4 regions of the Desulfosarcina variabilis str. Montpellier genome follow, and region 1 is predicted to be linked to each of the others. Evidence: riboswitches for the same ligand, from Rfam matches in the RefSeq annotation. Region 1 holds a riboswitch; each other region holds the start of a gene.
What was found. Region 1 has a riboswitch for cobalamin ahead of Dvar_RS37910 (hypothetical protein). Riboswitches for the same ligand answer to the same signal wherever they lie in the genome.
Positions count from the first base shown of each region.

Region 2: it holds a riboswitch for cobalamin, as region 1 does, so the genes downstream of both, Dvar_RS32255 (MFS transporter) here and Dvar_RS37910 (hypothetical protein) in region 1, are expected to answer to the same signal.
Region 3: it holds a riboswitch for cobalamin, as region 1 does, so the genes downstream of both, cbiM (cobalt transporter CbiM) here and Dvar_RS37910 (hypothetical protein) in region 1, are expected to answer to the same signal.
Region 4: it holds a riboswitch for cobalamin, as region 1 does, so the genes downstream of both, Dvar_RS05185 (hypothetical protein) here and Dvar_RS37910 (hypothetical protein) in region 1, are expected to answer to the same signal.

Region 1 is NZ_CP159846.1:8,396,886-8,400,019, forward strand. Features, by position in the region: gene Dvar_RS37905 (DNA-3-methyladenine glycosylase I) at 31-474, shown strand; cobalamin riboswitch at 1,112-1,319, shown strand; gene Dvar_RS37910 (hypothetical protein) at 1,431-2,468, shown strand; gene Dvar_RS37915 (4Fe-4S binding protein) at 2,465-3,134, shown strand, end outside.
Region 2 is NZ_CP159846.1:7,138,531-7,141,664, reverse strand. Features, by position in the region: gene Dvar_RS32260 (helix-turn-helix domain-containing protein) at 1-633, shown strand, start outside; cobalamin riboswitch at 955-1,161, shown strand; gene Dvar_RS32255 (MFS transporter) at 1,333-2,586, shown strand; gene Dvar_RS32250 (helix-turn-helix domain-containing protein) at 2,890-3,134, shown strand, end outside.
Region 3 is NZ_CP159846.1:546,744-549,877, reverse strand. Features, by position in the region: gene Dvar_RS02505 (heavy metal translocating P-type ATPase) at 1-1,044, shown strand, start outside; cobalamin riboswitch at 1,192-1,392, shown strand; gene cbiM (cobalt transporter CbiM) at 1,587-2,282, shown strand; gene cbiQ (cobalt ECF transporter T component CbiQ) at 2,272-3,036, shown strand; gene Dvar_RS02490 (energy-coupling factor ABC transporter ATP-binding protein) at 3,012-3,134, shown strand, end outside.
Region 4 is NZ_CP159846.1:1,172,615-1,175,748, forward strand. Features, by position in the region: gene Dvar_RS05180 (hypothetical protein) at 1-352, opposite strand, end outside; partial or broken gene Dvar_RS05185 (hypothetical protein) at 1,108-1,338, opposite strand; cobalamin riboswitch at 1,727-1,911, opposite strand; gene Dvar_RS05190 (IS1634 family transposase) at 2,047-3,134, opposite strand, start outside.

The DNA.
Region 1 (3,134 bases):
CCATGAGACAAATACAACGAAACCCAATAGTTGCATAAATATAGCATTCAACACGATAGGTGCCAACCTTGCCGACCGCATTTAAAATATGATTTCGATCCATGCCAGGTGGCGACCATGTCCGAGGCGGCTATCGCCAAAGCCATGATCAACCCGGCGATCGTCCGTAATCGGCTCAAGATCCGGGCTACCGTTACCAACGCCCGTGCATTTTTAAGGCTTCAGGAAAAACATGAATCCTTTGACGCGTTTATCTGGGCATTTACCGAGGGTCGGGTCATTCACAACCATTGGCGCACTGCCGACGCGGTTCCGGTGACAACCGTGCTTTCCGACACGGTCAGCAAAACCATGAAAAAAGCAGGATTCAGCTTTGCGGGCAGTACCATCTGTTACTCTTTTTTACAGGCCGCCGGGGTGGTCAACGATCACCTGGTAAGTTGCTTCCGGCATAAAGAACTCATGGTATCGTAAGGGCACGGCGCGCCGTGCCCCTACCGGCAGCCCCGGCATCGCCCGGTATTCGATTCCGCACGTCCATCGAATCAATAATATACATGCCAATGTCGAAGGGCCTTTTCTCCAACGCAGCGTCCGTCAAAGTCTGACGAACTCGTAAAATTCGGTTACTCTGTCTGTCTTTGGAAAGAACTTGACAATAAAGGGCCACCGACAATATAAGATGTTACCAGAAAATTAGAGAAATCTCACCGGCATTTCGAAAATGCCTTTCTCAAAAAGTTAGAAAAACCACCGCAATAACAACGCACGCCATGAAGGCAAATTGGTAGCACCCAGCTTTATCGACCGGTTTGCAATAACACTGCGCGATTCCGCAAAATAGCTGTGTTTGCCCCACTTTTGCAACATTGGGGTGACATCTTTTCGAACCGTCGAATAGCGACAGCTTGTCGTGATGCCTAAATTGAAACGCCGGCATCAGGGAGCCTGTTTTGAGACTTTTTCGGTCTTTAAAGGACTTGTGCGATGATCCTTCATTTAAGACTCAATGTTCGTATTGGCAATGCGAATAATTCGGCATATTACCGAGTAAAAGCTCAAAAAAACTACTTGACAACCAAAAGAAAATATCGCTATGGAGTAAAGTTCGTCTATTTTATCAATCAAAGGTGTCCATCAGGACTTAATAGGGAATCCCGTGCAAATCGGGAGTGGTCCCGCCGCTGTGACATCCATGTTTCCGCGAACGCTGGAAACAACGCTGTTGGCCAAGACGCCACTGTTCGATTATTCTCGAACGGGAAGGCGGCCAGTAGTTGGATGAAACCAGAAGACCTGCCTTTGATGAATCGGTAAAACCCAACGTGGAGGATGGTGTTTTACTCAAATATAGTTGTTCGGTTCGGGATAAAAAACGGTATCCCCGCGTTTTAACAGGCGCGGGGATTTTTTTTGGGGAGAACATTGAGATGAAAATTTGTATCGCGATTGTATTGGCCATGGCCGTTTTTATAGGTGCCCCTGACATCAGCCTTGCCGACAGCACCGTACCCATTGCTTACTGGAAACTTATGGATGAAGAGCGCTACATCCGTCGTTTTGATCTGGAACGTTTCGACTGGCGAACAATCAGAAAAATTCGCCGTCAGAACATGGATGCCGGCAAGGCGGCCAAGTTTCTGACGATCAATGCGCTGCCCCCTTCAGGCAATATCGGCGATATGCAAAAACTGGATAGGCGTTACCTGGGGCAAGCCAGCATCCTGGTACGCGATCCCAACGGAGACATCTCCCAAGTTCCTTCTATGACCACAGAAGATGACAGCGTCAGCCTTCCCAAAGACAAAAAACTTATGGGTCGATACCTACTCGGCGCCCGCATTCCCCTGGGAGAACGTGACGTGGACGCCGACGGTATCAACGAATCCGTCTTTCTTTGCGCCAAACACATAGTCGTTCATCGCAGGCATGGCGGCCGAATGGGACGCGCCTCGGTGGTTTTTTTCGACGATGGCGAGAAGATGCCCCTTGAAATCGGACCGGCCATCAATACGGCCAAATCTAAATTTGGCGGCAGCATGCAGATGCCTCACAACACCTATGAAATGATGGTCAAATACCAGGGCCGCCCCCTGCCTGGGGCAACCGTCACGGTAACCACCGAAGGCAGCCAGTGGGGGAAAACCGTTGTAACCGACAAGGCCGGCAAATTCGAAATCATGCCTACCGATGATCGATTTTCCCAGCACGAATGGCAAAATTACCTCTACACAGCGACCCACCACGATCGTGAGAAGAACACCTACTACGTCGCAACCCTGCCCACGGTTGTTTATCGGAACCAGCCTGAATGGCGATCCAAGGCCATGGGATTTGCCTTCTGGTCTATCATCGGCACCGGCGTTACGCTGCTGATGGTGGCCGGCCTGACCCGCCGACGCCGGCGCCGGGACCGTCAAGCCTTGATCGTATTTGAAAATCACAAAATTCAAAAGGATCTGCCATGAAAATATCCACCCTGCGCTGGACCATCCTGACCGCCGCCTTTGTCATCCTGCTCTTTGGCGCCTACGGCGGATTATATTTTGGTTATTTTCTGCCGACTTTTTCCTGTTGCTGGGTGCGCGCCCGGGCCGGTACCTGCTTCATGCTGACCCTGCAACGGACCCTGGGCCTGTTCACCTGGGAAAGCATGTTCATTTTACTGATTCAGTTTATCTACTTCTCGCTTTTAGTCATCATCATCGGCCGGGCCTGGTGCGGCTGGGTGTGCCCGCTGGGGTTCGTCCAGGACCTGCTCGACCGCCTGAGGCAGGCTGCCGGCCTGGGATATGTGCGTTTCTCTGAAAAACTGCGCCGCAGCCTGGCCTGGATCAAATGGGCCTTTCTCGCGGTCGCCCTACTCCTGCCTTTATGGGTGGCCTTTCCGGTGATGTGCCCGGCCGTGGCCCTGGGGCTGCAGATTCCGTTCTGCCAGCTTTGCCCGGGCAAGTATATCCTGCCGCTATGCGTGGGCAACCCGGACCGGATATCAGTCAACTATGAGAATGGCACGCATGTGGTGATGTCCATTTTAGGATTGGGTTTTTCCATCGTGGCCCTTCTCGGAGCATTGATCAAACGCCGCTTCTGGTGCAGTTTCTGCCCCTTGGGCCTGATTCTTGGGTGGTACC
Region 2 (3,134 bases), 1.3 Mb from region 1:
GAAGGGCTTCGCTCCTATTTTGAAGATGACTTGAACGCGATTGATCCGGTGATGCGGGGCATCCTGGAGGAACGGCAGGATGATCTTTTTTACCACCTGCATATGATAACGCCGGCCATGCGTACAGCATTGCAGCAACTACTTGGTTGTCCTTTCGGCGGCATGACCCGTAAGCTTTTCTTTGAGAGCCGGGCCCTGGAACTGATCGCCCATCAACTCCACCAGATTTCGACTGACCGGCATCAACCGTCACCAGACTGGCATCGCCTGCACCCGAACGATCGGAAAAGCACTGAACGGGCCAGGGAACTTCTGGTCAGCAACTTGGAAAACCCGCTGGGGTTGGGACAGCTTGCCAGGGAGGCCGGTATGTCCCATCCGAAACTAAACCGTTGTTTCCGTGAGATATACGGCATGACAGTGTTCCAGTATCTACGCAACGAAAGGCTCAACCGGGCTAGAGAAATGCTTGGCAATGGTCTTAACGTCACCGAGACCGCCTACGCCGTGGGGTACGATAGCCTCAGCCATTTTTCCCAGGCTTTTAAAAAACAGTTCGGCGCCTCTCCCAGCAGGTGCATGGGCACAGGTTCGATGTCGCACCAAATAACCATCGGCTCAGCAATGGTATGAGCACAACCCAGCTTGGCACTCCGCGGCCGACGGCAACTCCCAATCAATTCAGAGTCGATATGCCACCATCAATTGGGAAGGGGGGCATTGAAGCAGGCATGGTTTCTGGTCGAATGGCGGCTGGCGGCGGTGATGCTTCTGCTTTTCTGCATTGCCGCACCTGTCCAGAAGTGGAATATTGCGGCCGCTGAATGATATCCTTGCAGTTCTTTACAAAACTTAAGGTAGAGATGACTGACTGTTGATTCCCTTGTTGCTGGACTGGACATCTGCAGAAAATAAAAATGATTGACATCGGACAATATGAGATGTTTAAACATTAACGTTTTTAATTTCGCAGGTGTTCGTAATAACTGAAGAGGGAATCCCGTTAAAGTCGGGAGCGGACCCGCCGCTGTAACACATATGCTTTGACTGGTTCAAAGCGGGCATCTCGGCAACTCGTGTCACTGTTTGGCAATGCCCAAATGGGAAGGCCGTCGAGATGGATGTGGAGCCAGAAGACCTGCCTGCGGATTGGTTTGGAATTGCTCCCGGGTAAGGAGTTATTTAAACCTATTGTTGCGCCGTCAGGGATTGAATACGGAATCCCCGTTTCCATTGTATTGTGGAAGCGGGGATTTTTCTTTTTGATGAAGTATCAATGTGTTGTTTCTCTCAGAGGCTTCTCACATTCTTGATCGCAAAGGTGCAGTTGATATGGAAACGACGGCAGAACGAATGACCCGCAAACCACTGAGCACCTGGCTGCTGCTGGCCAGTCTCTACATGACCCAGCATTTTGGGTTGGGTTTTTTCTGGATCGCATTGGTGGCGATTATGCGCCGCCAAGGGGTCCCCCTGGAACGGTTGGGGGTAATCTATCTTCTGGGGCTTTTCTGGGTGATCAAGTTCCTGTGGGCGCCCTTGATTGACCGTTATGGCTTCTCCCGGCTCGGCCATTATCGTGGCTGGTTGCTGTTGACCCAGACCGGGATGGTGTTGTGTCTGGTCGTCATCGGCTGCTTCGACATCGCAACGCAATTTAACGCTGTTTTTGCCGGATGCGCCGTATTGGCCTTTTTCTCATCAACCCAGGATATCGCCACTGATGGATTGGCCTGCCGATTGCTTTCCGCAAAAGAGCGCGGCCTGGGCAACGGCATCCAGTCCGCGGGTGGGATGCTCGGCAACCTGTTGGGAGGCGGCGCTGTTTTGATGGCATACCCTCATATCGGATGGAAGGGATGTCTGGCCATCCTGGCATTGGGCACGTCGGTCTCCCTGTTCCAGGTGCTGTGCTTTCGGGAAAAGACATATTCTATTGGTTCCAAAGATAACCACGCGCTGTTGCGCCGATTCTTGAGTTTCTGGCAACTCCCCGGGAACAAACAATGGCTTTTATTGCTGTTAATCTATCCGGTTGGCAGCGCCCTGGCCTATGCCCTGATAACACCGATACTGGTCGACACGGGATGGTCCATGGAGCGTATTGGCATGGTCATGAATGTATTGGGATCCGCCCTTAGCGTGTCAGCCTCTCTTTCCACGGGTTGGCTCCTGCGGCATTGGTCGCGTTTTTCTGTTCTGATCGTTACGGCCATTGCCCAGGTGGTCAGTTTGCTGGCCCTGACATTGCCGCTGATTGGCCCTCCGGATGATTTGCGTATTCATTGTGCGGTGGGTGCGTATTTTCTGATCCAAGGCGCCTTGTCGGCCCTGATGAACACAATGATGATGGATCATGCTTCCCTGACGAGCCCTGCTACCGACTTTACCCTGCAGTATAGCGTGTACTCGCTGGTGATGTTTATCGCGGCGGCCGGCAGCACGGCATTGGCCGGATATCTGGGCTACCTTGCGGTGGTGATGGTGGCTTGCGCGTTTGCATGCCTGGCGCTTGGGCTTTCACTGTATTTCAAGAGGCCTGTGGAAGAAGGGATCGGCCATGTGGCATTGGGGGATGTGTATTGACTGTTGATCGATACGCAAAAAGGTGACTATGTGAATTAAGGAAGCTGCATTTGGAATCGAATTCTGTAAGCATCGGATCATCGGCATGGCCGGAAAATTTAAAGGTTGACAATGCCGACAGTGATTTGTAGTTAGAAAAGTCTAATTATCTTTTACAACTCTTATATCTGCGGACGGCTCTTGGTATGTGTGACGTGAAGATGATTGTGAAGCGCCTCCAGGGGGACTTCAACCGGCAATTTTTATCTCAGATTTTGAAGACCTTATCATCATGTCGAATTGGAAGCAGATCGGATAGTTCAAATGGCCATGCTCGATCATATTCGCTACACCCATAACGACGGCTTATCTTCACCGTCGGCGTTGGTGGATATCAGGCAGGACAATCCGGAGCGTTTTGAGTGTTACTGGAATGGATCCGGTGATCTCGGCGAGTTCCGGATCTCCAGAACCAAAATAAGGCCGGGTTTCGATGTCTGGGCCTGTGATTGCCTGTTTCGTGAGAATATCCATTTTACCCTGGCAGATCATCCGGCCGCCTTTTCCTT
Region 3 (3,134 bases), 1.8 Mb from region 1:
ACTGTCGCGACCGTGGGCCGGGCAGCCAGATCCGGTATGATGATCAAAGGCGGCCGCTACCTTGAAAAAATCGCCCAGGCCCGATCTTTTTTCTTTGATAAGACCGGCACCCTCACCGCCGGTAAACCGGTTATCACGACAATCCGGCCGGCGGACGGATTTACCCAAGAGAAATTATTGGCGATGGCTGCCGCCGTGGAACAGGGAAGCACCCATCCCATCGCCCATGCGATTTTGAAAAAAGCGGCCAAAATGGGACTTGAAAAGAAAAAAGCCATTGACGTGGCCGCTGTTCCCGGCTCCGGTGTCAACGCCATGGTCGACGGCAGCGTTGTATCAATGGGTGCCGGCAAAACCGACAGTGCCACAGGTGAAACCATCGTTCAGGTTACAATAGATGGAAACCATGCCGGTGAAATCGCCATGCTCGATCGCGTCCGACCCGATGTGGCAGAGACAGTGAGTCAACTCAAGGCACTGGGGGTAACCCGGATGTCCATTCTATCTGGAGATTCAAAAAACGCTGTGAAGCGAGTTGCCGATGAGATCGGCATCACCGATTACCATTACCGTTTAAAACCCGAAACAAAAATGGGAATCATTCAAAAAACGAATTCCCTTGATACGGTCTTCGTCGGCGACGGCATGAACGATGCCCCTTCCCTTAAAGCGTCGGCGGTAGGCGTTGCCATGGGCCTGCGTGGGTCTGACATGGCCCTTGCCACCGCCGACATCGTGTTGATGAAGGACCGTATCTCGCTACTGCCGTTTCTGATTCGTTTAAGCCGGAAAATGACACGAACGATCAAAATCAATGTCATCATTAGCCTGGGCATAAACCTGGTTGCCATTTGTCTTGGAATAACAGGCCTTTTATCGCCGATTATGGGAGCCGTCGCACACAACGTCGGATCGATCCTGGTCGTTATGATGTCATCGGCAATCGCTTTTACTCGGGAAACCAATTTAAATGGTCGATCCCGTTTTAGTAGTCAATCCCGCCCCGCTTTCGATGTAATTAAAAGGGCAAACAAGATGGGGTAATCATTTTTTACCTGCGCCCTTAAGCCCTGTTCCCAGCGAACAGATTGACAAAATAGACCAATTCTAATAATTAGTCGGCGAATCGATTCGGCGCTGCATCCTTAGGTGTTCAGCCCGGCTGCAGCTGCCGGATCGGCCCGAGCCCCCAAAAGGGTAATGTATTCAGGTGTTTTAACCAAAACCAACAGGGAACTCCGTGAAAATCGGAGGCGGATCCGCCGCTGTGATCCTACCCGGCAATGTCGGGAACGCCCTCGAGCATCAGGCCACTGTTTCATAAAGCTGAAATGGGAAGGCGCTCGAAAGCGCGGGAAAGTCAGAAAACCTGCCTGAATACCTACACCGGTCATAGCTTCGGGAGTTAAGTTTGCCGGCAAATCGATACAGCCTGTCCTTCTTCGTACAAGGGCTGTGTATTCGCTCATAGCGTCTTTTCTTCAAGGCATTTGCCGTTCTCACTTTCTTCCTCATAGTTTTGACTTTGTTGCGTTCGTCAATTTTGTTTATAAACATGATCAGCCCGATCAATGGAGTGAAAGATTATGCACATATCAGAAGGTGTGCTTTCGGCACCGGTTCTCTTGAGCGGCGGCGCTCTGACAGTATTAGGCACTGCTATCGGATTGAAAAAACTGGACTATGACCATATGGCCCAGGTGGGCATCCTGTCATCGGCCTTTTTCATGGCATCCCTGATCCACGTGCCCATCGGCCCTTCCAGTGTCCATCTCCTTCTCAACGGCATCGTGGGACTGCTGCTTGGATGGGGAGCCTTTCCCGCCATCCTGGTTGGATTGGCCCTGCAGGCCATGTTTTTTCAGTTTGGAGGCATTACCGTTCTCGGGGTGAACACCTTGAATGTGGCCGGTCCGGCCGTTATCTGTTACTACCTGTTCGGCAACTTAGTAAAAAAAGATTCCGGTATGGCCCTGGTCGCGGCCTTTACCTGCGGGGCATTTTCAGTCCTGCTGACTGCCCTCATGGTCGCGATTTCCCTTCTTTTTACTGAAGAACATTTTGTTGAGGTGGCCACCCTGGTGGTAACCGCCCACCTTCCCGTGATGGTAATCGAAGGCATTGTGACTGCATTTTGTATCGGATTTCTTAAAAAGGTCAAACCGGATTCACTGCCTGGATTTTCAGGTACCCCGGGCCCCGCACCACCGTATAAGGAACGTACTTTAGCTATCGGCGCAAAAAAGCCTGAATCACGAAAACGAGCAACGCATGCTAAGTGAAGCCTTTGCCCAGGGCAAGTCCATACTCCACCGCCTTGATCCACGTCTGCGGATTGTCTTTGCCACGCTGTTTTCGTTCCTCCTGGCCGTGTCCATGGGATTTCCCACGCTGCTCGCCGGCCTGACTCTGTCCGTAATCCTGGTACTGACGTCCGGACTGCCCCTAAAGGACGTCGCCAAACGGCTGACGACCATCAACATCTTCAATATTCTGCTTTTCCTCGTACTGCCCATCACCTTCGCCCCCCCCCCTGCATTTCTTCTGGGGCCAGTGGCCTGCTCCCGGGAAGGGTTGCTCCTGGCCGCCCGGATCACACTCAAATCCAATGCCATTTTGATGGTGTTTATCGCCCTGATCGCCACCATGTCCATTGCCACCCTGGGGCATGGACTGAACCGGCTGCGCATGCCCCGGAAAATCGTCTACCTGCTCTTGATCGCTTACCGCTATGTGTTCGTACTGGAACAGGAGTACCAGCGGCTTAGCACGGCCATCCGGGTCAGGGGATTTGTTCCCGGTACCAACCTGCACACCTATAAAACCTATGCCTATCTGTTCGGCATGCTCCTGGTCCGCGCCCTGGCAAGGGCCGAACGGGTCTATCAGTCCATGCTGTGCCGGGGGTTTAAAGGAAAATTCTACTGCATCCATCAGTTTTCCTTCTCCTCCACCGATCGGATCTGGGCCGGTTATCTACTGCTAACCCTGATTTTACTGGGAGGAATGGAATGGCTGATGCCGACCCTATTTTGATTGACCTCAAGGACATCTGTTTTTCCTATCCGGGCCGGGGACGCGTCCTGAACAATTTGAACTTTTGCCTGGGCAAAGAACAGCGATTGGGCCTGATC
Region 4 (3,134 bases), 2.4 Mb from region 1:
GCGATACTTCAGCAGTCTTACCAGATAAAAAATGAATAATCCTGTGTCTATTTGAATTTCTTTCAACCTTAAGTTGCCGCGAATGGATAAGTGGTTTTTCAAGAATTTTTTTGTCAGACGTTGAAATGTTGGAAACTGTATGCGTTGACTTTTGTATTGCAAGAGTTCGTAAATACTTATCAAATGCTGATTTTGCTACCTTATATTCTATTTCAGGACTGCACAATGCCCCGTTATCATAAGGTTTTATCCCTTTTAAATTTCCTGCAAAAGCACTTTTCAATTTGCCTTTGCGGTAACTTGGTTGAACAAAATTTAACTTTTCTTTCATATCAATAATATGCTGGGACATTCTATAATCCTCATTTCAACAAAGATAATATGGTAGTCCTTCGCATGTAGAGGTCATACCTGCGAAACCTTATTTCTAAGCTCATTGTTATAGTGGTGAATAAATTCCAGGATCGCCCCAATGTGATTCTCTTTATTTTGAAAATAAAAACGTTTTTCGGAAGAGACGTGAGGCATGTTACCTCCCGGTACAATTGAATCTTTCGATAGAACTCGTTTTTCCACTATTTATGCTAACGGGTTGATGCCTTTTATCAATGACAATTTCTTCTAAAGGCATCTCACAAGAGCTGTTGGTTTAGGCTTAGTTTAATAGAATAGTAACTTCGAAGAACTAATCTATAGAACAGACGGCCGTTTAATGAAAATAACACACGAAAGTAAGGAAAACGCAGTATTGAGGACAAGTCAGAAAGTAGAAAGCAAGACAATACTTAAAAAAGTATACTGCTAATGTTTAGTTTCTCATTTACAAATAATTCATTTTCTCAAGAAGAGCTAAATAACAAGAACCCCGAACTACTATAATTATGAAGTGGTTTGAGATCTTTTTCTTCTTTAGAAGCTATCCATTAAATGTTAGGAATTCAGAAATCCTGGTCATTTCCTATATCGATCAGGCAGGTTTTCTGACTTTTGGATCATTATGCCGGTTGACTGGAAACCAAATCCGGAGCTAGAACAAGATCATGAACATTTCCTTCGGTCAGACAAATACGCAAAGGATTTCCCAATGCGTCTACAAAAGCATGGACTTTAGCTGTCAGGCACCCGCGCTTCGACCGAATTCCTGATTGAAGTGCCACCTTTTGCCCCGGTCCCATCCTGGTGGACCTTTGCATGGGAATCGTCGATCATGATCGATTCTAAGTCGGCATCCTTCGATACCACCAAGAGGATGTCATCCCAAATGGCCAATTTGGCCCACATGGCAAACCGTTTGTAAACGGTCTGCCATGGACCGAACGATTCAGGCCAATCGCCCCAAAAAGCTCCTTTTTTTTACGCACCAGCAAGGGGGCCTATAATTTTCAATTTCTCATCTGATATCTCATGACTACTCATGCTGAGAATATCAACATAACTGATTAAAAATGTTAAGGCTTTTTTAGAAATAGCCCCTATATTTATGGATAAAACATTAAAAATGCAGTATTGAAGACGGCTCAGAGGAAATAAAACTAATAGAATGTCATTTAAGAGATACTGCAATTTAACTTCTTTGTTAGCTTTTCACCTATCAATTCTCTATGAAAAATGAGACAAACCAAAAAAATCTCGAACTACAATAATTATAATTATAAATAGTACGAGATATCCAGCACTCCTCAATAATAAAATAGTGAAAATGAGGAATGAAGACATCCACGCGAGACATTCCCTATATCGATCAGGCAGGTCTTCTGACTTTCGGATCATCCTACCGGCTGCGCCTTCCCAGCCTTAACGACCAGTGGCGTCCTGCAGCTTTCGTCCCCGATCACAGCGGCGGGTCCATCCCCGATTCTCACAGGGTTCTCTTTTATGCTTTAAAAAAGCGCCTGATCAAATATTGTTAGATAAGAGACAAATGTTAAAATGTTAAGAGACGATTTTGAAAATTACCTTAATACGAAATTAAATGAGAAGAAAAATTTATTGATAACGTACATTCAGCACCCCAACGGACACCTATTTGACTAATTTTTATGTTCTTTAGGGGGCGGTAAACACGTCTGCAGTGACGCCCAGCGCCTTCAAATACTCCAGCTGGAATGATTTTAAAGGTTTTGCCAACTGCCTGTGGTTGCCGATGGTGATGACCATGATGGAAGTAAACTTGGTAGTCATCATGAAAGCGGTCGGTTTTCGGGTTTTCCGGCGAACCCAGCCGGGCAGTTCACAATCGTTGGTTTCGACATATTGGCGCATGGAACGCTCCATCAAGCGCCAAATCAAAAGAGAGATCAACAACACCAGACCCAATACTTCGATCCTACGGGCCTTCTTCAAAAAGATACTGTTTACGATGGCAGGATCTTTCAGAAAGCTGAAGTTTTGCTCAATACCAATTTGGCTTTTGTACAACGAAAGCAGCGCTTCGGCGGGCCAAGCCGCCTGCTGATCCAAAAGGTTGGTCAACAGGACAAAACAACCGGCTTCTTCCCTGATAGGGGCGACCTTGTCCGGGGCTTCGGTAACGGTTGTTGTCACACAATATTCATAGCGCAAGACCTTTCTGGGTTTGTCGAGGGCAGGCCGGCCGCGACCATATTTGGGCATTTCTTGAACATCCGTCTGAAGGTGGTGGTAACTGGGGTCGGATTGCCGGATCAGTCTGTCTGCCGCGGCCTGAGCATCTGCTCGGCAATAGTACACGGTATCCGTGACTTTCTTGCAGTCGGTGTCGAGTTTTTTGCGGTCCTGCTTAAGCATGCGGTCGATACGTTTGTGACGCCTTTTGTCATGAGCGCTGGAATGGACGACGATTGCCCGGTAGGGTTTCCCATAAAGCTCCACGGTACCGTCATAGGCCCGGTAGTGAGCAACGGGTCGATTGGGACGATCGTGTTCTTCAGCCAGAGGACCGATATCGATCCAGTCATCTTCGAGCACGGCTTCACGAATGATTCGGCTGCATTCGTTGTAGGTCGCCGGCAACCGGGATAAAAACCAAGTCTGGTCACTGCATTTGGCAAGATTGTTCTCGGTGACGAAGGCTGAATCGGCCACATAAACATAGGCTCCCGGCTCAAGCCCATGCTTGGCCATGTATTTCGAGATGTTGGTCAATAGTTCATTGT